Regions from separate parts of the Paenibacillus sp. D51F genome, predicted to be linked through region 2. Evidence: riboswitches for the same ligand, from Rfam matches in the RefSeq annotation. Region 2 holds a riboswitch; each other region holds the start of a gene.
The links. Region 2 has a riboswitch for cyclic di-AMP ahead of ACLBWT_RS09365 (hypothetical protein). Riboswitches for the same ligand answer to the same signal wherever they lie in the genome.
Positions count from the first base shown of each region.

Region 1 (9,709 bases), on a different contig from region 2:
GAACGCAGCGAATACCCCGACTGGCCCAGGGAAGAGAAGCTTCTTAGCCTCTGCGCGGCTTTGCTTCATGATCTCGGGCATGGGCCGTTCTCCCATTCCATTGAAGAAATCATGGAATTCGACCATGAGGAATGGAGCTGCTCTATTATAGAAGGAGATACGGAAGTGAACCGGCTCCTGCGTTCCGTCGAGCCTGGATTTCCTGGCAAAGTAGCCTCAGTTATCCGGAAAACCTACGAGAAGCCGATCGTCATTAATTTGGTGTCGAGCCAAATGGATGCGGACCGCATGGATTACCTGCTGCGGGATGCCTACTTTACCGGGGTCAATTACGGTACGTTCGATCTGGACCGGATTCTCCGCGTGCTGCGCCCCCACCAAGGCAGGATTGTCGTCAAGGACAGCGGCATGCATGCGGTCGAGGATTATCTGATGAGCCGATATCAGATGTATTGGCAGGTATATTTCCATCCGGTTACACGCAGCTCGGAGATCGTACTGAGGAAAATTCTTCTGAGGGCCCAGGAGCTGTGCCGTTCGGGCTATTCCTTCTCCTGGAATCCCGAGCCGATCAAGCGGCTGTTCAACCAGGAGCTGGATGTGGTTTCTTATTTGAAGCTGGACGAATCGCTTGTCCAAACGGCTTTTGCCGCTTGGACCGAAGAGGAGGATAAGTTGCTGGCATCATTATGCACCCGATTCCTTAATCGCAAATTGTACAAGTATATAACCTTCGACCGCGAACATGAATCAGACGCCCAGTTTTTCTGCGAACGGCTGGCCGCCGCTGGAATGGACCGCGATTACGAGCTGGAGATTGATTTCCCTTATGATCTTCCCTATCATGTGTATCGTTCGGGAATGGACAAGCAGGAGGAAGGAAACCGGGGCAAGCCTCCGATCCTGCTTCTTGACAGCTCCATGCAGCTGACGGAAATATCCGCGCAGTCCGATGTAGTGAGGTCGATAACGGGCATGCACCGCGGCCAATACCGGCTCTTCTACGATGCCGAAGCGGCTTCGCTGCTCAGCTATCGCATGGAACCGGAAATTCGGGAAAGACTTGGCCTGTAGGCCGTATTCGAAAGGAGTCGAAAAATGGCAGGATTGATTGACACGCATACGCATCTGGACTCCCCCAAATTCGACAATGACCGCGAGGAAGTAATCCAGCGCGCCCGCAACGCAGGCGTGGAGCTGATGTTCAATGTCGGATTCAACCGCGAGACGATTCCGACGACGCTGGAACTTGCCGAAAAATATCCGTTCATCTACGCCATTGTCGGGTGGCATCCGACGGACAGCGCCGATGTGAGGGAAGGGGACCTCGAACGGGTGGAGGCGCTGATGGCGCATCCAAAGGTCGTCGCTATCGGGGAAATCGGACTGGACTATTATTGGGATACCGCTCCCAAGGATGTTCAGCAGCAAGTATTCCGGGAGCAGATCCGCATCGCGAAGCGTACGGGCAAGCCGATCGTCATTCATAACCGCGATGCCCATGAGGATGTCGTCCGCATTCTTCGGGAAGAGAAGGCGGCTGAGGTCGGAGGCATCATGCACTGCTTCTCCGGCAGCTGGGAGACCGCCAAGCAGTGTCTGGACATGAACTTCTATATTTCGTTCGGCGGGCCGGTGACATTCAAGAATGCCAGGGTGCCGAAAGAAGTTCTTGCGCAGGTTCCACTGGACCGTCTGCTGATCGAAACGGACTCCCCATATCTGGCTCCTCATCCTCATCGAGGGAAGCGGAATGAGTCCGCATTCGTGGCATTGGTTGCCGAGACAGCGGCGGAAATAAAAGGTAAAAATGTGAATGAGATCGTTTCCATCACATCCGCAAATGCAAGAAAATGTTTCCAGCTTTCTTAAAATCGGGCGAAAAAGCTTGTAAAAAGGTGCTTGGTTGAGAAAAATTATATTTTCGCTCCACCAAACCGCCAAAAACGGCCGGATTTTCCTCTAATTTGGCTGAAAGAGTCTTTTATCTCTTCTTTACAATCGGTTGACCAAAACTGTATGATTCAACTCAGAGCTTTGAGTGATGCAGTTTTGTATTCATTCGCTTAATCTCCCCACAAGGGAGAGCGGGGGAACCAAGCAGCGATTCCATGCAGTCCCGGATGACATGATATTCCGGAGCGGACTGGATGGACGAACTGACCTTTTCCAGGGGTGAATTTTGCCAAAAGGCCTTGAGCAGGCCAAGTAGGCGAATAGGGCAGCTCTCTTGTCCGAACCCGTCAGCTAACCTCGTAAGCGCATATAAGAGAGATCAACCTCGTGCTCCACTTTCCATGTGTTCAGCGTGACCAACCCGGGAAGCCACGATACAGATCCTCTGTCGACGGCTTCTTTTTGTTTGAATATTGCGTAAACCGTCGACATAGGGTTAACCGTGGAGGTGAAGCAAGAGGTTGATAGGCGTGCTGCTCGGCACGTACAAAACCTAATAGTCGCGTCTTAAATAGTCATGCGTAACACGAGGCGGCGGGGCTATGTAAGGAGGACCGAAGAAGTGGGCGCAATTCCCTTTAAGGACACCCATGTACAACGATCATCCAGCAAGTCTTTCCAATGGCGATGGAAGCATGAAAACCTGCGTTTGATCCTACTGAGCTTAATTATCTCAATCGCGATGACTTTCATGTTTTTGGTGTTGTTGCACGGAACGTCTGAGAAGAACGTCTCCGTAGTGTTGAACGGACAGGAAACGATCCTGAGCACGAAGCAGGATGTCCTGCAGCACCTACTGGATGAACAAGCTATAACTGTCGGACCGCACGACCAGATTTCAGTTCCGCTGAGCGCGGCGCTCAAGGATGGGGACCGGATCATTGTCGATCAGGCTGTGCCGGTGACGATTATGGCTGACGGAAAGACTACGACGGTGTACACGACCGAAAAAACCGTGAAGGCCGCGATCGGAGAGTCCAATATTCCGATTCGCGAGCAAGACAAAATTTTCCCTGACACCTCCTCGCAGCTGAAACCGAACATGACGATTCGGGTGCTGCGAATCGACAAGCATACGACCACGACAAAGCACGATATTCCTTTCACCGTCATCCGCAAAGAGGATGCTACCTTGGAAAAGGGGCAGCTAAAAATGGTGAAGGCCGGCCAGAATGGCCAATTGGTCAAAACCTTCGAAAAGGTATACCAGGATGGCAAGATGGTATCCATGACGCTGCTCGCCAAATCGATGGAACAGCCTGCCGTGAACAAGATCGTTGCGGTCGGCACCAAGGAAAAGCCGAAGCCTAAAGCAGTCGCTCTCAGCGCGGCGTCTTCGGCATCGCAATCCGTCACCAAATCGGGCCTATCGCTCAAAGCCAAGAAAGTGCTGAACAACGTAACTCTGACGGCTTATACCGCCGGCTTGGCCTCTACGGGCAAATCCAAAGGCGATGCCGGCTACGGCATCACTGCTTCCGGAGCAAAAGTATCGGAAGGCCGTACCATTGCAGTCGACCCGGATGTCATCCCGTTGGGATGGTGGGTATATATAGAAGGAATCGGCTTCCGTCGTGCAGAAGATACGGGGAGCGCGATCAACGGCAAGAAGATCGACGTGTTCTACGAGAGTGAATCTTACGCGAGGCAGTTCGGCAAGAAGCGCGGATACACCGTATACGTGCTGGGTCCAACCAAGCCGAAGCTGAGCTGATTCAAGCGATACGGGTCCGCCTCTACGAGGCGGTCCCGTTTTGGACGTTTACCGGGCATGAGGAGAGTAGAGAGGGCTTTTTTGGCCCATGCTAGGACCACTGCTGTCCTTTTCCGGCCGCAGTCCGGATTCGGGCCTGGCTGTCATTCGAGAGGCTCAAGCCTCTTTTTCTTTTTATACCCCTCAAACGCGTATTGAATTAAAGGAGACAAGGCCTTGATCAAAGAAATTATCGTCGTGGAGGGCAAGGACGACACGGCAGCGATTCGGCGCGCCGTGGAAGCCGACACGATCGAAACGAACGGCTCGGCGATCGGCGAGGAAGTGCTGCGCCGGATCGAGCTCGCCATGCAGCGTCGGGGAGTCATCATCTTCACCGACCCCGACCATGCAGGAGAGAGGATACGCAAAATCGTCTCGCAGCGGGTGCCTGGCTGCAAGCATGCTTTTCTGCCGCAGGAGGACGCCTTGTACAAAGGCGACATCGGAGTGGAGAACGCTTCTCCCGAAGCGGTCAGGAGGGCTCTGGCGTCCGTTCGGACGGAGGGAGATCCAGAGAAGGCGGAAATCTCAAACAGCGATCTGCTGGAAGCGGGTCTGCTGGTGCATAGCGATGCGGCCCGGCGGCGCTTGCTCATGGGCAACCGGCTGGGCATCGGCTATTGCAACGGCAAGCAGTTCCTGAAGCGCTGCGCCAGCTTTCAGATCACGAAGGAAGAATTCGGACAAGCCTTGCGGCAGATGGAGGAGGAGATCGCCCATGGACGTAGCGACACCTAGAAGAACGAAGGAAATCATCGAGAGGCATGGTTTCTCCTTCAAGAAGAGCCTGGGGCAGAACTTCCTGATCGACCCCAATATTCTGAACAAGATCGTAACCGCGGCCGGACTGGACCCCACCAAAGGGGCGCTGGAGATCGGTCCCGGCATCGGCGCGTTGACCCAGCAGCTGGCAAGGGAAGCAGGCAAGGTGGCAGCGGTCGAGATCGACCGGCGGCTGATCCCGATTCTTCAGGAAGTGCTGGAAGCCGACGAGAATGTGCGTATCGTTCACGGCGACGTGCTGGAGATCGACCTGCAGGCGCTGTTCAAGGAGCAGTTCGGCGAGGTGAGCGGCGTCAGCGTCGTGGCCAATCTGCCTTATTACGTGACGACTCCGATCCTGATGAAGCTTCTGGAGGAGCGGCTGCCGCTGGAGAACATCGTGGTGATGATCCAGAAGGAAGTCGCCGAGCGGATGGCGGCCAAGCCCGGCACGAAAGCCTATGGCAGCCTCAGCGTGGCAGTCCAGTATTACGCGGTGCCGGAGCTTGTCTGCATCGTGCCTCATACGGTATTCATTCCGCAGCCGAACGTCGACTCGGCCGTCATCAAGCTGGCGATGCGGGACAAGCCTGCCGTGGACGTGGCGGACGAAGATTTCTTCTTCCGCACGGTTCAAGCCTGCTTCGCGCAGCGCCGCAAGACGATCCACAACAATCTGTCCTCCTGGCTGGGCAAGGACAAGCGGGAAGAGCTTACCCGCATCCTCGAATCGACGGGAATCGATCCCGTGCGGCGCGGCGAGACGCTGTCGCTGCAGGAATATGCCTCTCTGACGGCTGCGCTTGAAGCGCATGGCCTAAAGGGCTGACAGACCCGGCAGCGTTGCTCCGGCTAAGCGAAGCTCTTCATGAGGATCCGTTCGGATTCTGTCATGGAGGGCTTTTTGTATTGGGAGCCGCGCCAGAGACGCAGCGCCGAAAACCCGTTGTCACCTCCGGCGGCCTATGCCCATACCATAAGGCAGAGGTGATGGGCCTAATGAATGAAGGGGATTTTGTCGTTCGGCGCTCCTACGGCGGGGATGTATTGTTCCGCATTGAAGCTGTCCGCGGGGATACCGCCATTTTGAAGGGAGCGGAGTACCGTCTGCTCGCGGACGCGCCGCTCGGCGACCTGACGAAGGTGGGCGATCCGGAGGAGCTGAGCGTCACGAAGTCGGTCCGAAGCAAGGTGAAGGCGTCCAACCAGCGGATGAGCCAAGAGCTGATCGATCAGTCCGTCCATCACGAGATGGACTTCCGTCCCGGAGACTCCAATGCTTCCGCACATGCATATTTCGACCTGCCAGGCAAAGTTCTGCATCTGGACGGCGACGCCAATTATATGCGCAAAAGCATGCAGCTGTACAATCAGATGAAGGTGCCGGCTCAAGGCCTTCATGTCGGCGAAGCGCAGATGGCGGATCTGCTGTACCATCTGCTGCCGCAGGTGAAGCCGGATGTCGTCGTCATTACCGGCCATGACGGCCTGCTCAAGAACCGCCCTAGTGGCGATCTCTACAGCATAGGCAGTTATAAGAACTCCCAGAACTTCGTCAACGCGGTTCATGTGGCCCGGGAGTATGACAAGAACCGCGACAATCTGATCGTGGTCGCAGGGGCGTGCCAGTCCCATTATGAGGCGCTGCTGCAGTCCGGAGCCAATTTCGCCAGCTCGCCGGGACGCATCCTCATCCATGCGCTCGATCCGGTCTATATCGCAATCAAGGCAAGCTACACCTCGATTCGGGAGCCGATCAACCTGCCGGATGTCATTCACGGCACGATTTCGGGAATCGAAGGGGTGGGCGGAATCGAGACGATGGGACGCTACAGGGTCGGCCTTCCGAAACCGCAGACGATTGCAAATGTGAAGCCAAACCCTTATTATGCGTAAGCTGTAAATCCTTATTCATCTTGAAAACGAAGTCAAAAAATTTTCATTGACACTAAAGTTAGACCGATGATATAATTTTCGTTTATTTGACAACGCCTCCTCCCTTGGGCTATAATGGACAAGGAAAGAGGTGGTAGTTGCCAATGGCTAGAAATGCTTTGTCTGAGATCAAGCGCAGCATGGAAGCACATGTTGGAGCCAAAATCATGCTGCGGGCTAACGGAGGCCGGCGCAAGACGGTTGAACGTTCCGGTGTTTTGGAAGAAACCTACCCATCTGTTTTCATTGTCAAGCTGGATCAGGATCAGCATGCTTTCAAGCGTGTGTCCTATAGTTACGCGGACATTCTGACGGATTCCGTCGAGGTCACCGTCTGCAACGACGAGGGCCAAGTTCGGATCAATCCCGTTCACTGATCGTCCCATATATGCTTAACCGGGGAACTTCGCGCGACCGCTGCCGGCTGTCGTGCTTTTTTTATGCTTGCTTTCGGGGACCGCATATAAGCGGGAGTCCGCTCTCATACTACAGGAAGGGCTGTCGCCGATGGACGCCCAATACAGCCGCAGGGCAAGGAGGCTACGCATGAGCCGCAGAAGACGCAGCATAATGTCCGATCAGCTGAAGGTGGAGCTCGCCAAGGATCTTGGCTTTTACGACACGGTCCAGGAAGAAGGATGGGGCGGCATCAAAGCCAAGGACGCGGGGAATATGGTCAAGCGCGCCATTCAGATGGCCGAGCAGGCCGCAGCACGCCAGAACCAGCGTTAGAGCATAACAAGCGGCTTCCGGCGCGGCTTCCCGCGCAGGGGGCCGCTTTCGCTTTTATCCGTTCGGATGGTATAATAAATCCAGTTTATCTAACGAACGGGTGACGACATATGAAAGTCTACGAGAAGGCCCCGGCCAAAATCAATCTGCTGCTTGACGTGCTGCGCAAGCGTGCGGACGGCTACCACGAGGTTGAAATGATCATGACCATGGTAGATCTGTCGGATCGCTTGGAGATGGAAGAGCTTCAGAGAGACACAATCATCATTTCCAGCCAGGCGGGCTACATACCGCTGGACGAGAAGAATCTGGCCTTCCAAGCCGCGCGTCTCATCAAGGAGCGCTACGATGTGCGCAAAGGCGTGTATATCCATCTGGACAAGAAGATTCCGGTCGCCGCCGGACTCGCAGGCGGAAGCAGCGATGCCGCCGCGGCGCTTCGAGGACTGAACCGCTTGTGGAAGCTCGGCATTCCGGACGAGGAGCTGTGCAAGCTCGGAGCGGAGCTCGGCTCCGACGTGCCGTTCTGCGTCACGGGAGGAACGGCCCTTGCCACGGGACGCGGAGAGATCCTGCAGCGAATCGACAACCCGCCTTCCTGCTGGGTCGTGCTGGCGAAGCCTCCCATCAACGTGTCGACCGCCGATGTCTACGGACGTTTTCGTGCCGACAACATGCCGGGCCATCCTTCGCTCAGCGGCATGATGGAGGCGATTTCCACGGGATCGTTCCAGGGAGTCTGCGAGGAGATGGGCAATGTGCTGGAGGACGTCACCTTGTCCCTGTATCCGGAAGTCGCACAGCTCAAGGAAAGCATGCAGCGCCTCGGAGCGGACGGCGTGCTGATGTCGGGCAGCGGCCCGACGGTATTCGGCCTCGTAACCAAGGAATCCAAGCTCGCCAGAATCTACAATGGACTCCGAGGTTTTTGCAAGGAAGTCTATGTGGTAAGAATGCTGACATAGAATGGACATCAACCTTGATTGAATCCGTATAAAGATGGTATATTGTCTTTATAATATTCGGATTTAGCCAGGGGGATTCCCAATGAAGAAATTAAAGCGAAGCGCAAGACTGGTCGAGATGACCCAATATCTATTATCCCGCCCCCATACGTTAATATCTCTTACAGCTTTTGCTGATCGATATCAGTCTGCCAAATCCTCCATCAGCGAGGATCTGGCTATCATCAAGGAAGTATTCGAAGAGGAAGGCATCGGCCAGCTCCAGACGCTGGCTGGAGCGGCGGGCGGAGTGCGCTATATCCCGCGCATGCCGCAGGAGCCGGCGATGGAGATCATCCGGGGCGTATGCCGCGAGCTTGAGCTTCCGGAGCGTGTGCTGCCGGGCGGCTATCTGTACATGACGGATATGCTCGGGCAGCCCGGACTGCTCGCCGATGTCGGCCGGATTTTTGCGACCGCTTTCGCGGACCGCCGCATCGACGTCATCATGACGGTAGAGACCAAGGGGATTCCGCTCGCTTACGCTACCGCGAGCTGCCTCAATCTTCCCGTCGTCATCGTCAGGCGCGACAACAAGGTGACGGAGGGCTCTGCCGTCAGCATCAACTACGTATCCGGCTCCAACAAGCGGATCCAGACGATGTCGCTGGCCCGCCGCGCGCTCAAGGAGCAGTCCCGCGTCCTGATCATCGACGACTTCATGAAGGCGGGAGGAACCGTGCAGGGCATGATGGACCTGCTGCATGAATTCAACGCGACCGTCGCCGGCGTCGGCGTGTTCGTCGAATCCGGAGAGGTCGGGACCGAGGAGCGGCTTCTCGAGGATTACGTGTCTCTGGCCAAGCTGACGGCCGTGGATATGAAGACGAAGCAGACGACCGTCGTTCCAGGCAACTATTTCACTTCCTAGGAGGCTACTTATCCATGAATGTCCAACCGATTACAGCCGCCGGCGCTCCTGCCGCGATCGGCCCCTACTCCCACGCGGTCCAGTTCGGCAGCCTTCTGTTCACATCGGGCCAGATTCCGCTGCTTGAGGACGGATCCCTGATCGAAGGCGGCATCCAGGAACAAGCCCATCAAGTATTCCGCAATCTGCAAGCCGTGCTTGCAGCAGGCGGCTCGTCGCTCGGCAATGTGATCAAGGCGACCGTCTTTCTGAAGGACATGAACCAGTTCGCGGCGGTCAACGAGATCTATGCTTCCTACTTCGGAGAGCACAAGCCGGCCCGTTCGGCCGTAGAAGTCGCACGCCTTCCGAAGGATGTTCTTGTCGAAATCGAACTGATCGCTTCGATCCCTGTCGAATCGTAACGAATTATATTTTTTTCCAAAATTTATTTCTTAAAACGGGTTTCAATTCCCAGAATTAAGAAGGAATCTGCATGGAAATGTGGAATTATACACCAAGTCTTCGATAGGCAAAGGTGGTGAACACAAGTGCAGATTACCGATGTCAGACTCCGCCGCGTTAATTCCGAAGGGCGTATGAAGGCCATTGCTTCCATCACCATTGATAATGAATTTGTCGTTCATGATATTCGCGTCATTGACGGCAACAATGGAATGTTCGTCGCAATGCCAAGCAAGCGTACGCCGGATG
Region 1 covers NZ_JBKFAO010000023.1:12,624-22,332, reverse strand. The annotation lists gene ACLBWT_RS22950 (HD domain-containing protein) at 1-1,074, shown strand, start outside; gene ACLBWT_RS22945 (TatD family hydrolase) at 1,099-1,872, shown strand; cyclic di-AMP (ydaO/yuaA leader) riboswitch at 2,054-2,277, shown strand; gene ACLBWT_RS22940 (G5 domain-containing protein) at 2,519-3,670, shown strand; gene rnmV (ribonuclease M5) at 3,887-4,450, shown strand; gene rsmA (16S rRNA (adenine(1518)-N(6)/adenine(1519)-N(6))-dimethyltransferase RsmA) at 4,431-5,303, shown strand; gene yabG (sporulation peptidase YabG) at 5,474-6,370, shown strand; gene veg (biofilm formation stimulator Veg) at 6,514-6,786, shown strand; gene ACLBWT_RS22915 (small, acid-soluble spore protein, alpha/beta type) at 6,956-7,141, shown strand; gene ispE (4-(cytidine 5'-diphospho)-2-C-methyl-D-erythritol kinase) at 7,252-8,106, shown strand; gene purR (pur operon repressor) at 8,189-9,016, shown strand; gene ACLBWT_RS22900 (Rid family detoxifying hydrolase) at 9,031-9,420, shown strand; gene spoVG (septation regulator SpoVG) at 9,547-9,709, shown strand, end outside.
Region 1: linked by a shared signal. The riboswitch ahead of ACLBWT_RS22940 (G5 domain-containing protein) and the one ahead of ACLBWT_RS09365 (hypothetical protein) in region 2 are both predicted to bind cyclic di-AMP.

Region 2 (9,709 bases):
TTTTCCCCATGCGAAGACAGTCTATGCCGCCATCAGGCCCTTATGGATCCGGAAATGTCAGGGTTCCGCTCCATGATGGTCGCCGCAATCTCCTCCAGCCTCGGCAAGTAGGCCAGCGTCCGCCGCCCCCTCAGCTCCAGATCCGCCTGCGAGCGTATTCCGAGGTCTTCCAGAAGCTCGTCGAAATCCGGAGCGAGCGGCTTCAGCAGCTCCGGCGCGTCGGCGGCCAGAATTTTGCGGCAGCGGGCGTAAGTAGCGGCGATCCAGAAGGCAGCTTCCCGGTGATTGCCGGCTCGGATCAGCTCCAGGCTGGCCTGGATCGCGATCGGCCTTGCTTCGGGGGTGATGTCGGAGCTGAAGGGGAACGGCGTCCGCGCAGCTGCTGCGGCCGCGTCGAAGGTTCGGGAAAGTCCGGCCAGATGGTGCTCGACGCGCGCCTGCCGCAGCTTGGCGCTGCCCAGCTGCTGAAGCAGCTCGTCATAACAATCGCTCAAACCGTATTCCTCCAGCACGCCGCGCGCCGCCAGATAGCGCAGCCGGATCGTCGGATTGCGAAGAGCCGCGGTCAGAATGACATGGGTCGCGACGCCCGTCGGGAACAGCCAAGCCGTCACGCGGTCATGCCAAGGCAGATCCGGCTCCGTCCGACTCAGGCCGTCCTTCACCCTCTGCAGCGCATCCCGGCAGCGCCGCTCGACCCAGAAGCGTTCCGGGAAGCTGCGGACCGTCTCCCGCTGGATGGCGCCAAGCCGTCCCGACGGATCCGCTGACATCCGGCCGTTCCGGAAGCCTCCCGCCAGGTGATAGGAGCCGAGCACCTTTTCCGCCGAATCCAGCTCGCTCCAGGACAGATACGTCACCTCCAGCAAAGCTCCTCCATATAAGAACTTCCCGAGCTTGGAAGGCGCCGCTCCTCCTTCCAGCACGACGAACACATCGATATCGGAGCCGGCAGGCAGCTCGGCCTCCTCCGGCATCGATGCCGTCGATCCTCCCAGATAGGCTCCGACGAATCCTTCTCCAGGCGCTGCCTGCTTCCTGACCCATTCATCCGCCAGCTTCCTCGCGTCTCCGATAAGCATTCCCCTCGTCCTCCCTTCTACTCCTGCCGCGCCGTACCGAAAGGAACCTGCCGCACGGCCTCGGTGACAGGGCCGCGCCGCTAGACAAGACAGAGCCGGACCTGCCGCATCTTCCGCATGCAAGGTCCGGCTCTTCCGTATTGATTCTATGCCGCAGGGGTCGGCCTTCAGTCGGCCAGCTCCGCCAGCAGCTCCTCATGGATCCGCCCGTTGGTCGCGGCTACGTCGCGCACGCCGAGATGATACGGCGTCCCGTCGATATCGCCGACGGTGCCCCCAGACTCCTGCACGAGCAAGGCGCCGGCCGCGATATCCCAGCTGTTCAGCCCGATCTCCCAGAAGCCGCTCAGCCGGCCTGCCGCCACATAAGCGAGATGCAGCGCGGCAGAGCCCGAGGAGCGGATGTTGCGCACCTTCGGCGCGATCCGCTGGAGCTGTTCGAGATTCCGCGGCAGGGCCGCCCTGTGCTCGGCCGGAAAGCCGGTGGCGACGAGGCTGCTCCGCAGCGTTTCCTCTCCCGATACGCTCATCCGCTTCCCGTGCACGTAGGCGCCTTTCCCCTTCTCCGCGATGAACAGCTCGTCGGCCGACGGGTCGTAGACGACGCCCAGGATAATCTCTCCCTTGTGCGCCAGCGCGATGGAGACGACGAAGAACGGGAAGCCGTGCACGAAGTTCGTCGTTCCGTCCACCGGATCCACGATCCAGAGATACTCCGCGTCGCGCACGCTCTCAAGAGCTCTTGTCGACGCTTCCGGCCCCGGCTCCACTCCTTCTTCCCCAAGAAACGAATGGGAAGGGAAATTCATCATGATGAGGCTGCGGATCAGCTTCTCCGAGCCTTTATCCACCTCGGTGACGAGATCATGAGGCGACATCTTCTCGTCGAGCCTCTGATAGTTCCCGAGCTTCGTCTTGATCCACTCGCCCGCCTTGGAGGCGCAGTTGATGGCCACGGCGGCAAAACTTTTGCTCCCGACTACCGGTTCGTTCATCCTGCTCACTTCTTTCTGTTTGTCTCTATGGCGATATCCTCCGGCTGCAGCCGGTTGTCTATCAGGTATACGATCACCATCCGGATTCTGTTGCGCATGGGGATCGGTCGCAGGGCATTCACATCGCGCGCCCGCTCAAAGAGCGGACCAGCCCTGCCAGATGAGCCGCGCGGCCAGCACGAGCAGCGTCGCGCGCAGCAGCCACATGATGCTGCGTCCGCTCATGCGGGTTGCGATCCAGGCGCCGGCCTTGCCCCCCGCCCAGGCTCCCGGAGCGAGGGCGAGCACGAGCAGCCAGTCGATCTCCCCCATGGCGCCATGCACGCCGCTGCCCAGAATGGAGGACAGGAAGATGACGAACATGGACGTCGCCGTCGCCACATGAGGCGGGAAGCGGAACAGAATGACCATGACGGGAACGAACAGCGAGCCTCCTCCGATGCCGAACAATCCCGACACGAGGCCGACGAGCAAGCCGATTCCGAGCAGCAGCGGCAGGCTGTAGCCGTATTCGTACGTCGCGCCTGTGCCGTCGGTCAGCTTGCGGGAGACCGGCCATTCAATTGTAAGCGGATTCATTCGGTCACGCAAGATGAGCAGCACGGCCATAAGCAGCATGAACAGGCCGAAGCTGAGCTGAAAGGCGCCTCCATGGAATCGGGAGGTCAGCGCCGAGCCGAGCATCGCTCCCGGGCCGCTGGCGATGAAGAGCATCCACGCGCTGCGGAAATCCACCTTGCGCTGCTTGGCGTACGTCATCGACGACGCCAGCGCGGTTACGATCAGCACGGCAAGCGAAGTGCCGACGGCAGTCGCCTCCGGAATCGGCGCTCCTGTCAGGCGCTCGCCGAGCAGCAGCAGGACAGGCACGATGATGATGCCGCCGCCAAGACCGACAATGCTGCCGAATATGGAAGCGACAACGCCTGTAAGTACGATCAGAACCCATTCCAGCATAGGTATTCCCTCCTTCGGCATCCTTCAGACGCCGCTTGCGCGGCAAAGGCACGGATCCCCCCTCCGCCGGAGCGGATGGCGATTCGTGCCCGTACCGTGTTCCCCGCCTTCACAAGACTTCGATCGTGCCGCCGTCCAGGACACGGATTCCCTCTCCCGCCGCCTCGAGCCCGCGAAAATGCTCCATCAGCGTCACCAGAGCCTGGTCCTTCGCCTTGGATTCCATCATGCAGTCGAGCAGCTCCACGGAGCCGTTCACGCCGCGCAGGAATTCCAGCAGCGGGCCCGGCTCCACAAAGTCCGCATGGCCTCTCGGATCGCTGAGGCTCTTCGGACTGGAGACGTGGATCTTCGGCGGCAGGCCTGACGGCCCCCCATCCAGTCCAAGCCGCCGCTGCTCCCGGTTCCAGGTGGCGGCGATGCGCGGCCACAGCTCCCCGTACAGAGCTTCCTTCGTCTCGCCGCCGTCGTTGACCGCATGATGATGGATATCCAGCACGACCGGATTGCCGACCTTCTCGGCAATGTCGAGCGTCTCGCGGGCGTTGAACGTCTTGTCGTCGTTCTCCAGCGTCACCCGGCCGCGCAGCCTGGCATCCTGGGCTCCGAACTGCGCGATGAACCGCTCGGCGGAGACGGGCTTGTCCCCGTACGCGCCGCCCACATGGATATTGCATTTGTATTTCTCGTCCAGCCCCATCGCCTCGAGCATCCGCACATGGTACTCCATATCCCTGACCGAGCTCTTCAGCACCTCGGGACGAGGCGTGCTGAACACGCAGAAGTGATCGGGATGGAAGCTGACCCTCATGCCGGTCTCCCGCGCGAAGGCTCCGACCTCGCTGAAGGACGCAGCCAGCGCAGGGTAAGGGTCCCAGTCCGCAAGCGCGTCATGCGTCGCAAGCGGAATGATTTTCGAGGAGAACCGATAGACGTGGATGCCGGCATAGCGGTTGTTGCGCATGATGCGCAGGGCGCTGTGCAGATTTTCCTCGGCGATCCGCTCCAGCTTGCGCAGCGCCGCCTCGCGATCCTCCAGCTTGGAGAAGTTCTTATAGGTCATGGTGCGCGATGATGAAGCGTTCTCCACCAGCAGGCTCATGGCGACGAAGCCGAAGCGGACAATCATCCCCGGCCGCCGAAAAACATTTCATGGGCGAGCGCCGTCTGCACGCGCGACTCTTCCTCCGTCAGCTTGCGGACGAGCTCCATCTCCACCTGCGTCACTTCATCGCCCTGGAAGTTGATCTCCGCGATGGAAGCGAGGATCTTCACGATGGCGATCGCCTGGTTGCCTGGCGTGTAGGCGATGACCTTCTGTCCGGCCGGGAATACCCGGAACCCCGATTTCATCATCTTTCCTTTGCCGTATTCCAGAAGCTCGTACAGCTCCTGCTCCGACTTGAACTTGCATACCGAATTGAATTCCGTTGCGAATCCCATTGTCTTCACCCTCCTGTTCATTACTGCGGCAAGCGCGGCTGCTTGTCCGGATGCTGCGGATGAAAAAACGAGCTTCCCTCCCGCCAAGGCGAAGGAAGCGCGAATGTGTGCGAAACGTATGGAAACCGGTCAGCCGCCGTACTCCAGCTTCTGCTTCTCCGCATGGCGGGAGATCGCCAAGCCGATGAGGCTGTCGAGCAGCTCCTTGTAAGGAACGCCCGATTCCTTCCAGAGCAGCGGGTACATGCTGTAAGGCGTGAAGCCCGGCATCGTGTTCACTTCGTTGATCAGAATCTTGCCGTCGCTCCTGCGAAGGAAGAAGTCGACGCGGGAGAGGCCGGATCCGTCGATGGCCAGATAGGCCCGGATCGCCATCTCGCGCACCGCTTCAGCCGTCTCTTCCGGAAGATCGGCGGGAATGTGCATGACGGATGTGCCGTCCACATACTTGGCGTTGTAATCGTAGAAGTCCGTTCCGCTGACGATCTCGCCGACGACCGATGCGCGCGGCTCGTCATTGCCGAGCACGCCGACTTCGATCTCGCGCCCGTCGATGAACTCCTCGATGACGACCTTGCGGTCGTAACGCAGCGCAAGCTCGATGGCCGCGATGAGCTCCTCCCGGTTGCGGGCTTTGGAGATGCCGACGCTGCTGCCGAGATTGGCGGGCTTGACGAAGCAAGGATAGCCGAGAGCGACCTCCGTTTCCATGACGAAGAACGCGCGGTCCTTCTCCCACTGCGTCCGGTTGAAGTAGCGGTAGACGCATTGCTCGAGCCCCTCGTGGGCGAACACCTTCTTCATGAAAATCTTGTCCATGCCTACTGCCGAAGCAAGGACACCCGCTCCGACATAAGGAATATTGGCCATTTCCATCAACCCCTGGACCGTGCCGTCCTCGCCGAACGTTCCGTGCAGCAGCGGGAACATGACGTCGATCGTCCCTCCCGGAGCTCCCGCCGAAGCGGCAGCCGCCTGCAGGGCGCCCTCTCCGGCCGCAGCCGTCGCCAGTCCGCCGAATACCGGCGCCAGCGCCATGCCGCCGTCCTCTGCCGGAGACAGCTTCAGCTGCTCGACGCTGTGCGGGGCTTCCAGCAGCACTCCTCCGGAGCGCCATTCGCCTTGGCCCGTAATATAGAAGGGCTGTACCTCGTATTTATCGAAATCGAAGGCGCCCATAACGGCCAGCGCCGTCTGCAGCGATACCTGATGCTCGCCCGACTTGCCTCCGTAGATGAGTCCGACGCGAATTTTGTCTCCCATGTTAGCTCCTCCGGTAACCTTCTTGAATTAGAATGCCAATCGCTGCATGGACCGATGCGGCTCCCGCATCAGAAATAGTCCTGCAGATGATAAAATCGATAGCGCGTCCGGTCCGTCCAGGCGTAGGAATCCTTGTAGTCCCAATAGCGGTGCCGGCTCGGCACGGTGTTGGCGTTGACCAGCGGCATGCCGTCGGCATCGAATGCCGTCACGACTGTCGTATGCTGGAACCGCCCGTCCCCGCCCCAATCGTAGGTGATGACGTCCCCGAGGGACAGCTCGGATGCGCTCTCCACCGTCGTCGCCCGCATGCCCGTGCTGCGCGGGAACGACAGATACAGCTGCAGCGCGTTCGACACCGCCCAGCTGTAGCTCCAGGATTCCTGGCCGCCTATACGGCCTTTGTACCACCATCCCGATTCTCTTTTACCAGTATAGTTCATCGGTGCTTCGCCTGCAAAGACACATTGCGACACGTAATTCGTGCAGTTGACCTCGAACAGCTCGTAGGCCGGATTCGCTTCGTTCCACCACCGGTCAGCGTAGGCGGCGACCAGCTCGCGCCTGTACTCGACGGCGCGGTCGCGTGTATTCAGGCGGGACAAGACGCCGTAATTAAGGAAAGGGCGCGGCGAGCCCGGACGCTGGATTCCGCTGCCGCCGCCGTCGCCGTAGGAGCGATGCTCGGCCAGCGCGCTGTCCGCCGCGGCGTGGCCGTATCTGGGCCTGCGCTCGCCGACGATCGGCTCCACCCGGGTCAGGCGCCATGCTCCGCCTTCCTCGGCCAGCCACAGGCGCTCCTGCTCGAGACGCTCCTCGGTGTAGGAGCGGCCGCGATGCTCGACATGCCGCTTCACATGCAGCTTCAGGACGACCGACACTTCGGTCGCGGACTCGTTGATCCTCAGCAGCGTCGCTCTCGTCTCGCTCTGCGGCGACAGAATGCCGCGCTCCTCGTCCCTGAGGCGCAGCCGGCGCAGCCTTTCCTCCAGGCGGCGGCGGTGATCCCTGTCTTCCAGCAAGGCTCCGAGCACCTCATGCCTCCGCTCCACTTCGGCTTCGTTGTACCCGTGCACGTATTCCTGCACGGCTCCTCTCCAGCCTTCCAGCGCAGCCTGCTTGCCGGAGGACGGCTGCGAGCGCTGAGCCTCCGATCGTTTGACTCCCCGGGTACCGGTACGCGGCATTCCTTTCCCCATCCCTTCTGGTCGGTATTCGCCCATCATCAAGATGATCTTATGTCTGCTCTCCACTAAAATATGCGGACCCATCCCGGATAGAGCGCTTAAACGCCGTTATCCGGCGTTTCAACGAGAATGCGGCAGATATATATCGAAATTTCAGTCAATATCGAATTTTACAAAACAAGCCCGGCTGGCTTATGATATGATGTACCACTCTATCACCATATTGCTGAATTCCACGTACTGTGGAAGCGGGGGAACCAATACGCGGGCGTCTGTCGACGCTTGCCGGGGTGAATCCGAAAGGAAGAGGCCGGGCTGCCGAAGCCGCGTCTCTTGCCTTTTGGTAGGGCTACTCTCTGGCCCGAATCCGTCAGCTAACCCCGTAAGCGCACAAAGGAGAGATGTCAGGATGTCACTGAAAGACAACCGCGCGGCTTCTTCCGCGCAGGAGGGCTTCATTGCGCCTTCCGTCTGTTCTGCGTCTGCGGTCGAGGCCTTCTTGGCGCCGCCGCCGTTTCCGGGCTTGGACGCGCCGATCGCGCTGGACATGGCGGTCGCGGAGGCTTATTCCCCGCCGGCCCCGGCTGCTGAGACGGCGAACAGGCCGTCCTTCCGTCCCGAGGCGCTTGAAGAAGAGCGCTCAGCATCAAGCCGCCGCATCCGCTGCATCGACTTGTTCATCACCCGCACGGGACCGCTCGTCGATCCCGAGCGCGGAGATTACCGCGTCGTGCTGCATCTGTGCTTCGGCTCCTCCATCCGTCAGGCTTCCGTGCTCATTCCTTACGCCAAGGCGCCGAGAAGCTGGGACGCGTGGAGCCGTTGGTTCCAGCCGTTCGTCGGGGTCCGCTCCGACGAGGCGATGTCCGTGCTCTATTACGACGCGGAATGGATCAGCGACCACAGGGATCGCCTGCTGCGCAAGACGCTGGAGCCGTCCTCCCAGGAAGGCACGCTGTTCCCGGCGACCGCTTTCTGGAGACGCAACGCCCTTATCGAAACATCCGACATCCATATCCGGCTGTCTCTGTAGCCGGATGGCGCTCTGTCCTTCATCCCTTCAAGAGGCATCCCCTATCCGCTTTGCGGCCGGGGGATGCCTCTTGGCCTTTGGCGGCCTTGAGCGGACATTTGGATCATGATTTGAAAGTGCTGGCCGTATTCACTTACAGAGATCCATCCGCCGTTCAGGAAGCATACATAGACAATAAAAAAGACTGCCAGCCGCAATAACGGCTGGCAGTCTTTCTATTCCTGAATTTATGCGTGGCTCAATTCGAGCTCGTCTTCCTCATCCCGCTCGTAGGACTCCCGATCGAATTCCCCTTCCGATACGGCGACCAGCAGGGTCGACACGGTCGTGCCGGAGGCGTTCAGCGCCGTGCGGCCCATGTCGACGACAGCGTCGATCGCAAGCACCAGGCCCAGTCCTTCCAGAGGCAGGCCAAGCGCGGTAAGCACGACGGTCGTCGAGATGGATGCCGGACCCGGCACTCCGGCGACGCCGATCGACGAGATCATGCTGACCAGCACGATGAGCACGTAATCCGATACGCCCAGCGGCACGTTGTACACCTGGGCGACGAATACCGCCACGACGGCAGGCCATACGCCGCCGCAGCCGTTCATGTTCATCGTCGCGCCCAGCGGAGCGACGAAGCTGGCGATGCGCGGCGATACGCGCAGCCTTTTGGTGATGACCTCAAGGTTGACCGGCAGCGTCGCGTAGCTGCTGCGAGTCGTGAAGGCGACCGCGATCGTCGGATAGATTTTGCGGAGGAACTTGAACGGATTCAGCCTCGCGCCGAAGGTCACCAGCGCTCCGAAGGTCAGGATGAAGTGCAGCAGAAGCGCGATATAAGTCGCGATAATGAGCGTGATAAGCGGCTTGAGCGTCTCTGCGCCGTACTTGGCGGCCATGGAGCCGATCAGCGCGTACACGCCGTACGGCGTCAAGCGGATGATGTACTTGGTCACCTGATTCATGACCTGCTTCAGCGATTCGATGACCTGGCGCACCGGCTCGACCGCTTCCGGCTTGCGGGAGCTGAGATGCACGATCGCCACCGCGACGAAAATGGAGAAGATCAGCACCGGCACGACTTTGCCGTCCGCCATATCCCCGATCGGGTTCGACGGAACCAGGTTCAGGATGACTTCCGAGAAAGTCGGAATGGAACGCGATTCGTAGCCTTCCGGCACGCTTTGGGCGATGCCCGTTCCCGGGTTCGCGACCAGAGCGACGACAAGCCCGATAAGCGCTGCGATCCCGGTCGTAGCCAGGAACAGCAGGATGGTCTTCGTCCCGATCTTGCGCAGCTGCCCGAGATTCGAGATCGAGGTGATGCTTGAAATGACAAGCACGGCGACGAGCGGAATGACGAGCATCTTGATCAGGTTGACATAGATGGACCCGATCGTGCCGATGCTGGTCGCATCCAGCTCAAGGGCGTTCAGCGTAATGCCGACGACCAGCCCGATGCCGAGCGCGATCAGAACGCGATAGCCGAAGCTTACACGGCGGCGTGCCAGATAGACGAGCAGACCGATGACAACGATGGAAACGAGCAAGCTGATCCAGTTCGTTTGTATAGCATGGATCAGATTATTATTTGGGACCAAGCGACTCAACTCCTTATTCCTATCTTTTTACTCTGGAATAGTATATTAGTAATATTATTGTTATATGTCAACTATATTTAACCTCTCGAGCCTCTTCCTTATCATGGAAAAGAAAAAACGAAGACCTCGAGGTCTCCGGATGTTTGAGCGATCCTATGAT
Region 2 covers NZ_JBKFAO010000004.1:59,725-69,433, forward strand. The annotation lists gene ACLBWT_RS09330 (hypothetical protein) at 33-1,082, opposite strand; gene ACLBWT_RS09335 (inositol monophosphatase family protein) at 1,250-2,077, opposite strand; gene ACLBWT_RS09340 (sulfite exporter TauE/SafE family protein) at 2,213-3,034, opposite strand; gene uvsE (UV DNA damage repair endonuclease UvsE) at 3,144-4,163, opposite strand; gene ACLBWT_RS09350 (hypothetical protein) at 4,160-4,477, opposite strand; gene ACLBWT_RS09355 (D-alanine--D-alanine ligase) at 4,607-5,740, opposite strand; gene ACLBWT_RS09360 (amidase domain-containing protein) at 5,809-6,927, opposite strand; cyclic di-AMP (ydaO/yuaA leader) riboswitch at 7,142-7,331, shown strand; gene ACLBWT_RS09365 (hypothetical protein) at 7,337-7,960, shown strand; gene ACLBWT_RS09370 (dicarboxylate/amino acid:cation symporter) at 8,188-9,549, opposite strand.

Region 3 (9,709 bases), on a different contig from region 2:
CGATCAATGCGGCGTACCGGACGATCCTGGAGCATGAGGAAGCGATGGCGCGGGAAGAGTACAACAAGAAGGCGTATGGGAAATACAAGGGAATGGCGGGATCCGCGCAAAAGGTGGACCACTTCTTCAGCTATTATAAGTTTCACTTGCTGGGCGCGATCGTGCTGATCGCCGCCGTCGTGTACGGCATCAATGCTTACCTGAACCATAAGGAGGAGCAGGCCGAGCTGGCCAAGCTTCCTCCCGCCGCCCTGGCTCTCTCCTACTTCGGCGAATTCGGCTCGCCGGCCGGAAGCGACGTGAAGACAGCCGAGCAGCAGCTCGTGAGCCGGTTCCCCGATTGGAAACGAGTGATCGTCCATCTCACTTACGTACCGGCCGATCCCAAGTCCGGACAGGACATGGCCATGGTCCAGAAGAGCGTTCTCGATCTCATCACGAACAAGGACGACGTCTACTTGCTGGACCGCGCAAGCTTCGACAAGCTGGCTTCCCAGAACGCCCTTCTCCCTCTTGAGACCCATAAGGACGCGCTTGGCTCTGAATACAACGACGACCATGCTTTGAGCGCGGCTGCTCAGGATACTCCGAACGAAGAGCATGTCTACGGCGTCGATGTCACGGACAGCCCTCTCGTCAAAAGCATGGGCCTGGAGGGCGGCCGCTTCATTGCCGCCATCCGCAGCGACACGGCCAAGCTGGACAATTCCCTGCAGTTCATCCGGGCCGCCTTGTCGGATACTTCCGCTCCTTGACACTATCTTCCAACACCTGCAAGTCCGATTGCGGGACCAGCCAAGCGGCCCTTCCTTTTCAGGAAAAGGCCGCTTGTTTCATCCCTGGAGCCATTGAGGCTGGCAATGTTGACAGCGTCATTTAAATTGTATACAATTTAATTAGAGCGATGAAGTTGGAGGCGAAACCGATGTCTATTTATGATATTGAAGTCGAAACGGCGCGCGGCGCCAAAGAAACCTTGGAGCGGCACCGAGGCCAGGTGATGCTGATCGTCAATACCGCGACCAAGTGCGGCCTGGCGCCTCAATTCGACGGACTGGAGAAGCTTCATCAGACATACGGGGACAAAGGGCTGGCCGTTCTCGGCTTTCCATGCGGACAGTTCGCCAACCAGGAACCAGGAGACAACGACCAGATCCAGGAAGCATGCAAGATCAACTTCGGCGTCACGTTTCCGCTGTTCGCCAAAGTCGACGTCAACGGCAGCGGCGCTCATCCTCTCTTCCGTTATCTGACCGAGAACGCCAGAGGCTTCCTCGGCACCAAGGCGATCAAGTGGAATTTCACCAAGTTCCTGGTCGACCAGGAAGGCCGCATCGTGAAGCGCTTCGCGCCGACCGACAAGCCCGAGAAGATCGAGAGCCATGTCGCCAAGCTTCTCGGAGCGCCGGCTCCCGTATAAGCGCCTCTAACGAGGACGTTGCATGAGCCGGAAGGAAGTGAGCGGCTCTAACCAGACCGGAAAGCTCTAAACCAGACTGAAATGAACAAAAAAGACCCCGTACCGAGCCGGTACGGGGTCTTCGTATTGCGGGGCCGATTACACGCCCAGGAAGTTTTTGAACAGCTGCACCGTCGTGTCGCGGTTGATCGCGGCGATCGACGTCGTGAGCGGAATGCCCTTCGGACAGGAGCGCACGCAGTTCTGCGAGTTGCCGCAGCCTTCGATGCCGCCGTCGTCCATCAGCGTCTCCAGGCGCTCGGCTTTGTTCATCTCGCCCGTAGGATGGGCGTTGAACAGGCGAACCTGGGAAATCGCCGCCGGTCCGATGAAGCTGGAGCGGTCGTTGACGTTCGGGCAAGCCTCGAGGCAGACGCCGCAAGTCATGCACTTGGACAGCTCGTAGGCCCATTGGCGCTTCGTCTCGGCCATCCGTGGTCCCGGTCCGAGATCGTAGGTTCCGTCGATCGGAATCCATGCCTTGACGCGCTTGAGGGCGTTGAACATGCGCTCGCGGTTGATGACGAGGTCGCGCACGACCGGGAACGTGCTCATCGGAGCGACGCGTACCGGCTGCTCCAGCTTGTCGACCAGGGAGCTGCATGCCTGGCGCGGCTTGCCGTTGATGACCATGGAGCAGGCTCCGCATACTTCCTCGAGACAGTTCGACTCCCAGCATACCGGAGTCGTGGACGCGCCGTCGGCTTTGACCGGGTTGCGCTGGATTTCCATCAGGGCGCTGATGACGTTCATGTTCGGGCGGTACGGAACCTCAAACTCTTCGGTATAAGGAGCCGCATCCGGCGAATCCTGACGGGTAATAATGAACTTGACCATTTTACCGGTCTTGGTAGCTGTTTCGGTTGCCATTGTCGTTCTCCCTCCTCCTTAGTGCTTGCTGCTCGAGTAGTCGCGCTTGCGCGGCGTAATGAGCGAAGTGTCGACTTCCTCGTACGAAATCTCCGGGCCTTCCGGCGTGAATTTCGCGATCGTCGTCTTCAGGAACTTCTCGTCGTCCCGTTCCGGGAACTCCGGCTTGTAGTGCGCGCCGCGGCTTTCGTCGCGGAGCAGCGCGCCCTTGGTCATCGCCTCGGACAGCTCCAGCATGTTCCACAGCTGGCGGGTGAAGGCGACTCCGGCGTTGTTCCAGCGGGCCGTATCGTTGATGTTGATGTTGGTGTAGCGCTGCTTGAGCTCCTTGATCTTCTGGATCGTCTGCTCCAGACGGTCGTTGTAGCGGACGACGGTCATGTTGTTCGTCATCCACTCGCCGAGCTCCTTGGCCAGCACGTAGGCGTTCTCCGTGCCGTCCATCTTCAGGATGGACTCGTACTTGTCCGTGCGCAGATTCACTTCGCGGTCGAAGATGCTGGAAGAAACGTCTTCCGCGGACTTTTTAAGTCCCTTGATATATTCCACAGCCTTGGGTCCCGTCACCATGCCGCCGAAAATGGCGGACAGCAGGGAGTTCGCGCCGAGACGGTTCGCTCCATGGTACTGGTACTCGCATTCGCCGCAGGCGAACAGGCCCGGAATGTTGGTCATCTGATTGTAGTCGACCCACATGCCGCCCATCGAATAGTGGACCGCCGGGAAGATCTTCATCGGCAGCTTGCGCGGATCGTCGCCGACGAACTTCTCGTAGATCTCGATGATGCCGCCGAGCTTGACGTCAAGCTCCTTTGGATCCTTATGGGAGAGATCGAGGTAGACCATGTTCTCGCCATTGATGCCGAGCTTCTGGTCGACGCATACGGAGAAGATCTCGCGGGTCGCGATGTCGCGCGGCACGAGGTTGCCGTAAGCCGGGTATTTCTCCTCGAGGAAGTACCAAGGCTTGCCGTCCTTGTACGTCCAGATGCGGCCGCCTTCGCCGCGAGCCGATTCGGACATGAGGCGGTTTTTGTCATCGCCCGGAATGGCCGTCGGATGGATCTGGATCATCTCGCCGTTGGCGTAGTGGACGCCTTGCTGGTACACGGCGCTGGCCGCCGTGCCCGTATTGATGACCGAGTTGGTCGTCTTGCCGAAAATGATGCCGGGGCCGCCTGTCGCCAGGATGACCGCGTCGGCGCGGAAGGAGTGGACCTCCATCGTGCGCAGGTCCTGGCCGGTGATGCCGCGGCAGACGCCGTCTTCGTCCACGACCGCTCCCATGAACTCGAAATGCTCATGCTTGCTGACGAGGCCGGCGGCCTCCCAGCGGCGTACTTGCTCGTCCAGCGCATACAGCAGCTGCTGGCCCGTCGTCGCGCCGGCGAACGCCGTGCGATGGTACTGCGTGCCGCCGAAGCGGCGGAAGTCCAGCAGGCCTTCCGGCGTGCGGCTGAACATGACGCCCATCCGGTCCATCAGGTGGATGATGCCGGGCGCCGCCTCGCACATCGCCTTGACAGGCGGCTGGTTGGCGAGGAAGTCGCCTCCGTAGACGGTGTCGTCGAAGTGCTCCCAAGGGGAGTCCCCTTCGCCCTTTGTATTGACGGCGCCGTTGATGCCGCCCTGCGCGCACACGGAGTGGGAGCGCTTGACCGGCACGAGCGAGAACAGGTTGACGTGCACGCCTGCCTCGGCCGCCTTGATTGTAGCCATCAGGCCGGCGAGTCCGCCGCCGACGACGATAATGTTGTTTTTAGCCATGATTATGAGGTCCTCCTTGTCTGTCGTATTAACCGATCCAGGTACGTACGGCGGATGCCGATTCGGCGAAGTCGCTGCCCGTGAAGGCCACGATGGAAAGCAGGAACAGAGCCGATACAATCACGAACACGCCCATCCAGATATAGGCGGAGACGCGCTGCGCGCGCGGGCCGACCGTGATGCCCCAGCTGACGAGGAACGACCACATGCCGTTCGCGAAGTGGAAGACAGCGGAAAGGACACCGATCGCATACAGCACGATGTAGACCGGATTCGTGAAGATCTCGTGCATCCGGGCGCCGAGCTCCTCATGCGTCAGGTTGCCCAGGGCGACCTGGAAGCGGGTCTCGAACACATGCCAGATGACGAAGATGAACGTGATCACGCCGGTGACGCGCTGCGCCGTGAACGCCCAGTTGCGTCCGTACTTGAAGCGGGAGTTGTTCCAGTTCGATTGGTAGGCGACATACAAGCCGTATACTCCATGGAAGAGGAGCGGCAGGAAGATGCCGAAGATCTCCAGGAAGAGAACAAGGGGCAGTCCGTTCAGGAACCCGACGCTGTCGTTAAAGCCCTCAGGCCCGTCTTCAAACGCCGAGTAGTTGGTGATGGCATGCTCAACGAGGAACAGGCCGAGCGGAATCACCCCGAGCAGCGAGTGAATCTTGCGCGTTAAGTACGAGTTACCATTCATAAATAAAGCGTTCTCCTTTCCAGCCGTTTGATTTCTAGTCATCATCGGTCGAATTTTGTTGCAAACCTTATCCATTTTACAGCCCGTGCATGGGAGCGTCAACAAAACCCGACAGCTTTCCCCTGCTTTTTCCGGTCACAGTTTAGCCACAGTTTCCATCGTACTCTTTTTTTCCTTATAAAGATATTGTTTATTCCTTATACAATGTTATAACCTATATGCATAAGAGCTCAAGCCATGAAGCTGCAGCTCTCCTCAGGGAAGCTGCCGGCATGCGCAAGATAAGATTTGCTGCCTTGCTCATTCATTCTCTTCTAAAGGATCGGGAGGCTGCAGGAAATGCTCAACGAAGATCTCAACGTATTCGCCGCCGTGGTCGAGCAGTCCAGCATGAACAAAGCCTCGGCGCTGCTCAACCTGTCCCAGCCGGCGCTGTCGCGGAAGATCGCCAAGCTCGAGCAGGAGCTCGGCGCGCAGCTGTTCCGCCGCGTCGGACGCAGGCTGGAGCTGACGCGCATCGGCGAGCTGACCTACGACTACGCGCTCCAGGCCCGTCAGCTGCATCGCAAATACATGAGCACCTTGAGCGAGTTCAAGCAAACTCATCGCTCCAGCCTGACGATCGGGGCCAGCCTGACGACGCTGCAGACGACGCTGCCGGATCTCATCCAGGCGCTGACCGCCAGCCATCCCGAGATCGACATCAAGGCCGTCACCGGCAAGACCCACGAGATCGTATCGCTCGTCCGGGACAAAAAAATCGATCTCGGCCTGGTGGCATCCGTCATCGACGACCCGCAGCTGCACTGCGTCCCGCTGTTCGACGACCATCTGGAGCTGGTGCTTCCCCGCTGCCATCTGCTGACCGAGAACGGCAAGCTGGCGATCCGGACGCTCAGCGGGCTGCCGATGATCCTCTTCTCCAAAGGAACCTGGTACCGCAACCTGACCGACGAGCTGTTCGACACCCACAGGCTGCATCCCGATGTCAAAATGGAAATCGATTCGTTCGAAGCCATCCTGCGGCTGCTCCATACTTGCGGAGCGGCGACGCTGCTGCCGCGCTCCTATATCCGGCAGCAGATGCTGGCGGACAACGACCTTATGGTCGTCCCGGTGCTGGAGCTGGAGCAGGCCAAGCGGACCACCTCGCTCATCCATGGCGACCCGGCCCGGCTGGAGCCTGCGGTCAGAGACTGGATCCGCGAAGCGGCCGCGAACTACTTCCGCCGCTCGGCTTCGCCGGTGGCAAGTTTGAAGGCCATGCAGCAGAGGGCCGCTGAAACCAAACAGGCAGGAGTCCGCGTCGACTGACGCGCCTCCTGCCTTTCTTTCTATGCGTATGCCTGGCCTGGAGCGGACCGCTCCTGCCCGGCAGGCCGCTTATTTCCCTCCACGGCGGTCGTCAGCTGCGGCTCACCGCGTTTTCAAACTGCTCGATGCCCTCGTTCGTTCCGATGACGACCATGACATCCTTTTCTTCCAGAATGGAATTCGCCTGGGGAGCGATGATGATGCCCTTGGGCTTGTTGATCGCTACGATGCTGCAGCCGTAGCGCTTGCGTGTGTCGATCTCGGACAGCGCCTTGCCGTTGAGGCAGCCCGGAACAGCCAGCTCCGCGACGGCGTATTCGGACGACAGCTCGATATAGTCGAGCAGATTGGGCGATACGAGCTGATGGGCGACCCTGATTCCCATATCCCGCTCCGGATAGATGACCCTGTCGACGCCAAGCTTGTCCAGCACCCGGCCGTGCAGCTCCGATACCGCCTTCACGACGACCTTGCCGACTCCGGAATCCTTGACCAGTATCGCCGCCATAATGCTCGACTGGATGTCTCCCCCGATGGCCACGATGCAGCAGTCGAAGTTGCGGATGCCGATCGCGCGCAGCGCATCCTCGTCCGTCGCGTCGGCGCATAGCGTATGGGTGAGCACGGCGCTCATATCGTCCACCAGCTCCTCGCTGCGGTCGATGCCGAGCACCTCATAGCCGAGCTGCATGAGCTCCTTGCCCAGGCTGGAGCCGAATCGGCCCAGCCCGATGACGCAGTATTGCTCTCCTTTTGAACTCTTTCCCATTGTGTCTCTTTATTTCCTTTCCTATCCGATGATAATCTTGCCTTCTGGATTTTTATATAATTCCTTGCCTTGCTTCGGTCTCAGCGCGTATGCCATCGTCAGCGGACCGAGCCGGCCGGCGAACATCGTCAGGCTGAGCAGCAGCTTGCTGACATCCTTCAGGCTGGTCGTGATTCCCGTGCTGAGCCCGACGGTGCCGAATGCCGATACCGTCTCGAACAGGATCCGCAGGAAATCGCGGTCCTCGACGGTGCAGAGCACCATCGTCACGACGAGCACGAGCGCAAGCGACAGCATCGTGATCGTCAAAGCCTTCATGATGCGCTCCTTGCCCAGCCGGTAGCGGAAGAGGACGATGTCCTCCCTGCCGCGGATCATAGCGCCCATCGCGGCGACGAGCGTCATGAACGTCGTCGTCTTGATGCCGCCGCCCGTCGAGCCCGGCGATGCCCCGATGAACATGAGGATGATCATGAAGAACAAGCTCGCCTGGCGCATCGCGCCGATATCGAGCGAGTTGGCTCCCGCCGTGCGCGTCGTGACGGATTGGAAGAAGGCTGCGAGCACCTTGCCTCCGAAGCCGAGCGGCTCCATCGTTTTGGCGTTGGAATATTCGAAGATGAAGATGACGACCGCTCCGATGACGATCAGGCTGCCCGTGGCCAGCAAGACCACTTTGGAATGGAGGGAGAACCTGCGGTTGTTCCTCCATTCCATCAGATCGGACAACACGATGAAGCCGAGGCCTCCTGTAACGATCAGCACCATCGTCACGATATTGACGAGCGGATCCGACACATAGCCGGTGAGGCTCCGATAATCGCCGAAGATGTCGAAGCCGGAGTTGTTGAACATGGATACGCCGTGGAAGATGCCGAAGTAAACGGCGCGGCCGATCGGCATGTCCGATGCGAAGCGGACCGCGTACAGCAGCGCTCCCGCCGCTTCGATGACGAGGGAATACAGCAGAACTTTGCGGATAAGCCGGACGATTCCCTCTATGGAGCTCTGGTTCATCGCTTCCTGCAGCAGCAGCCGGTCCTTGAGCGAGATGCGCTTGCGCAGCACGAGGGCGAACAGCGTCGCCATCGTCATGAAGCCGAGCCCTCCGATCTGAATAAGCAGAAGAATGATGATCTGGCCTGCAATCGAATAGTGGGTGCCGGTATCCACGACGACGAGGCCTGTGACGCAAGCCGCCGAAGTAGCGGTGAACAGGGCGTCGATCCACCTCGTGCCCTCTCCGCCGGCCGTTGCGAACGGCTGCATCAGCAGCAGCGAGCCGATGCCGATCATGACGGCGAATCCGGCGACGAGAATGCGCGGCGGCGACAATTTGAAAGCTTGCTTGAATACTGAAGACCATGATTGCATGCCGGCGACTCTCCTTTTGTCTCCATATCCCTGCCGATCGCGAAGTCCTGGCATCGTAAGCCTGTCGCTTCGGAAGCACAAAAAAAAGCACTGGAAACCCAAGTGCCTGTGCGCCCTGCGAGTCCGGTCAAGCAGCCTCCGAGGTTAGCTGTCGGATTCGGGCATGACGGCTGCCCTATCCGCTCCCGGCAGGCAGCCGCCTGCGCCGGAACGGAATTCACCCCAAGCTGCGCCAGGCAGCTATATGGTTCCCCCGTATTCTTTGGAAATTCGGCTGTTCTATATGGTCGGATTTGATTATATAGGATAGAGGACAGGTTACCAATGTCCCAATCCAAGCTTGCGGAGCGATATGGGACGGAAAATAGTGCTGGGACAAGTCCAGCAAGGCGTAATCCTGCCCTTGCTCTTTCTTTTGCGCGAAATCTCGATCTCTCCCTGCCGCGGCGTGGATAATTTGAAAGCCGCTGTGGTAAGGTTATAAAAGCTTGCCCTGCAGTCAGGCATCGTCAGGAGGACAATCATGAACAGCTCCGAGTTGGAGAAAAGCTATCGTAAGTATTTCTGGACGGGAATCATTGGAGCCGCCATCTTCCTGATTTTGCAGATCATCCCTTCCTTCGCGGGAGGGCTGTCGGGAGAGGAAGCTTCCGACAAGCCTGTTCCCAAGGGCGAGGCGCAGCAGGCAGCGATGGCTTTCGCCCGGCAGCTGACCGGCTCCGAGCCTCTCGCCGCTCATACGGTCCACCAATCCGACCGGGACATAACCGGTTATCTGAGCAAAGAAAAGCTGTCCAAAAAATTCGAGGAAGGACCCGGCAAGATCGTTCCGGCCGATACATGGCAGGTGTCTCTCTCCCTGCCCGAAGGGCAGATGTTCGTCGAGGTCGGCATGTCCAGCGGCCGGGTGATCGGCTGGAAGCAGGTGTTCACGCCCTCTGCCGGAGAATCCGCGGACGTCCTTGCCCCCAGCGCGGAACAGCTTGACCGGCTTGCCGCCAAGCAAGCCGCCGAGCTCGGCTACGGCAAGCTGGAGAGGATCGGTGAATCGGCGGGCTACAAGACGGTGTATGCCGTGCAAGGAGGAGGGATCGGCCAAGCCCGCCTCACCATAGAGGCGGCTCCTCCTTCCGCCGCCGCAGCTGAGCCTGGCGGCAAGACCGTCCTGGCGGAGTTCATGCCGCGCTATGAAGTGCCCAAGGATTACCTCGCCTACACGGCGGATCAGGATCGGATCGCCTCCAGCCTGTCGCTGCTGGGCAATCTGCTGCCGAGCGGAATCCTGTTCGTTCTCGCCGTCATCTATTCGATCGTCATGAGGAAGTACAGCTCCTTCCGCCGCGGCTGGGCGATCAGCCTCGTGTTTCTCGGCTTCTATGCCATCAACAACCTGAACATGCTCGACGGCCTCCGGGCCATGTATGGAGCGCGGCCCAACGCCGAGACCGTCGTCCTGGTCCAG
Region 3 covers NZ_JBKFAO010000007.1:169,638-179,346, forward strand. The annotation lists gene ACLBWT_RS14555 (J domain-containing protein) at 1-755, shown strand, start outside; gene ACLBWT_RS14560 (glutathione peroxidase) at 926-1,420, shown strand; gene sdhB (succinate dehydrogenase iron-sulfur subunit) at 1,559-2,329, opposite strand; gene sdhA (succinate dehydrogenase flavoprotein subunit) at 2,348-4,096, opposite strand; gene ACLBWT_RS14575 (succinate dehydrogenase cytochrome b558 subunit) at 4,125-4,790, opposite strand; gene ACLBWT_RS14580 (LysR family transcriptional regulator) at 5,130-6,104, shown strand; gene ACLBWT_RS14585 (potassium channel family protein) at 6,196-6,873, opposite strand; gene ACLBWT_RS14590 (TrkH family potassium uptake protein) at 6,895-8,247, opposite strand; cyclic di-AMP (ydaO/yuaA leader) riboswitch at 8,367-8,533, opposite strand; gene ACLBWT_RS14595 (CPBP family intramembrane glutamic endopeptidase) at 8,771-9,709, shown strand, end outside.
Region 3: linked by a shared signal. The riboswitch ahead of ACLBWT_RS14590 (TrkH family potassium uptake protein) and the one ahead of ACLBWT_RS09365 (hypothetical protein) in region 2 are both predicted to bind cyclic di-AMP.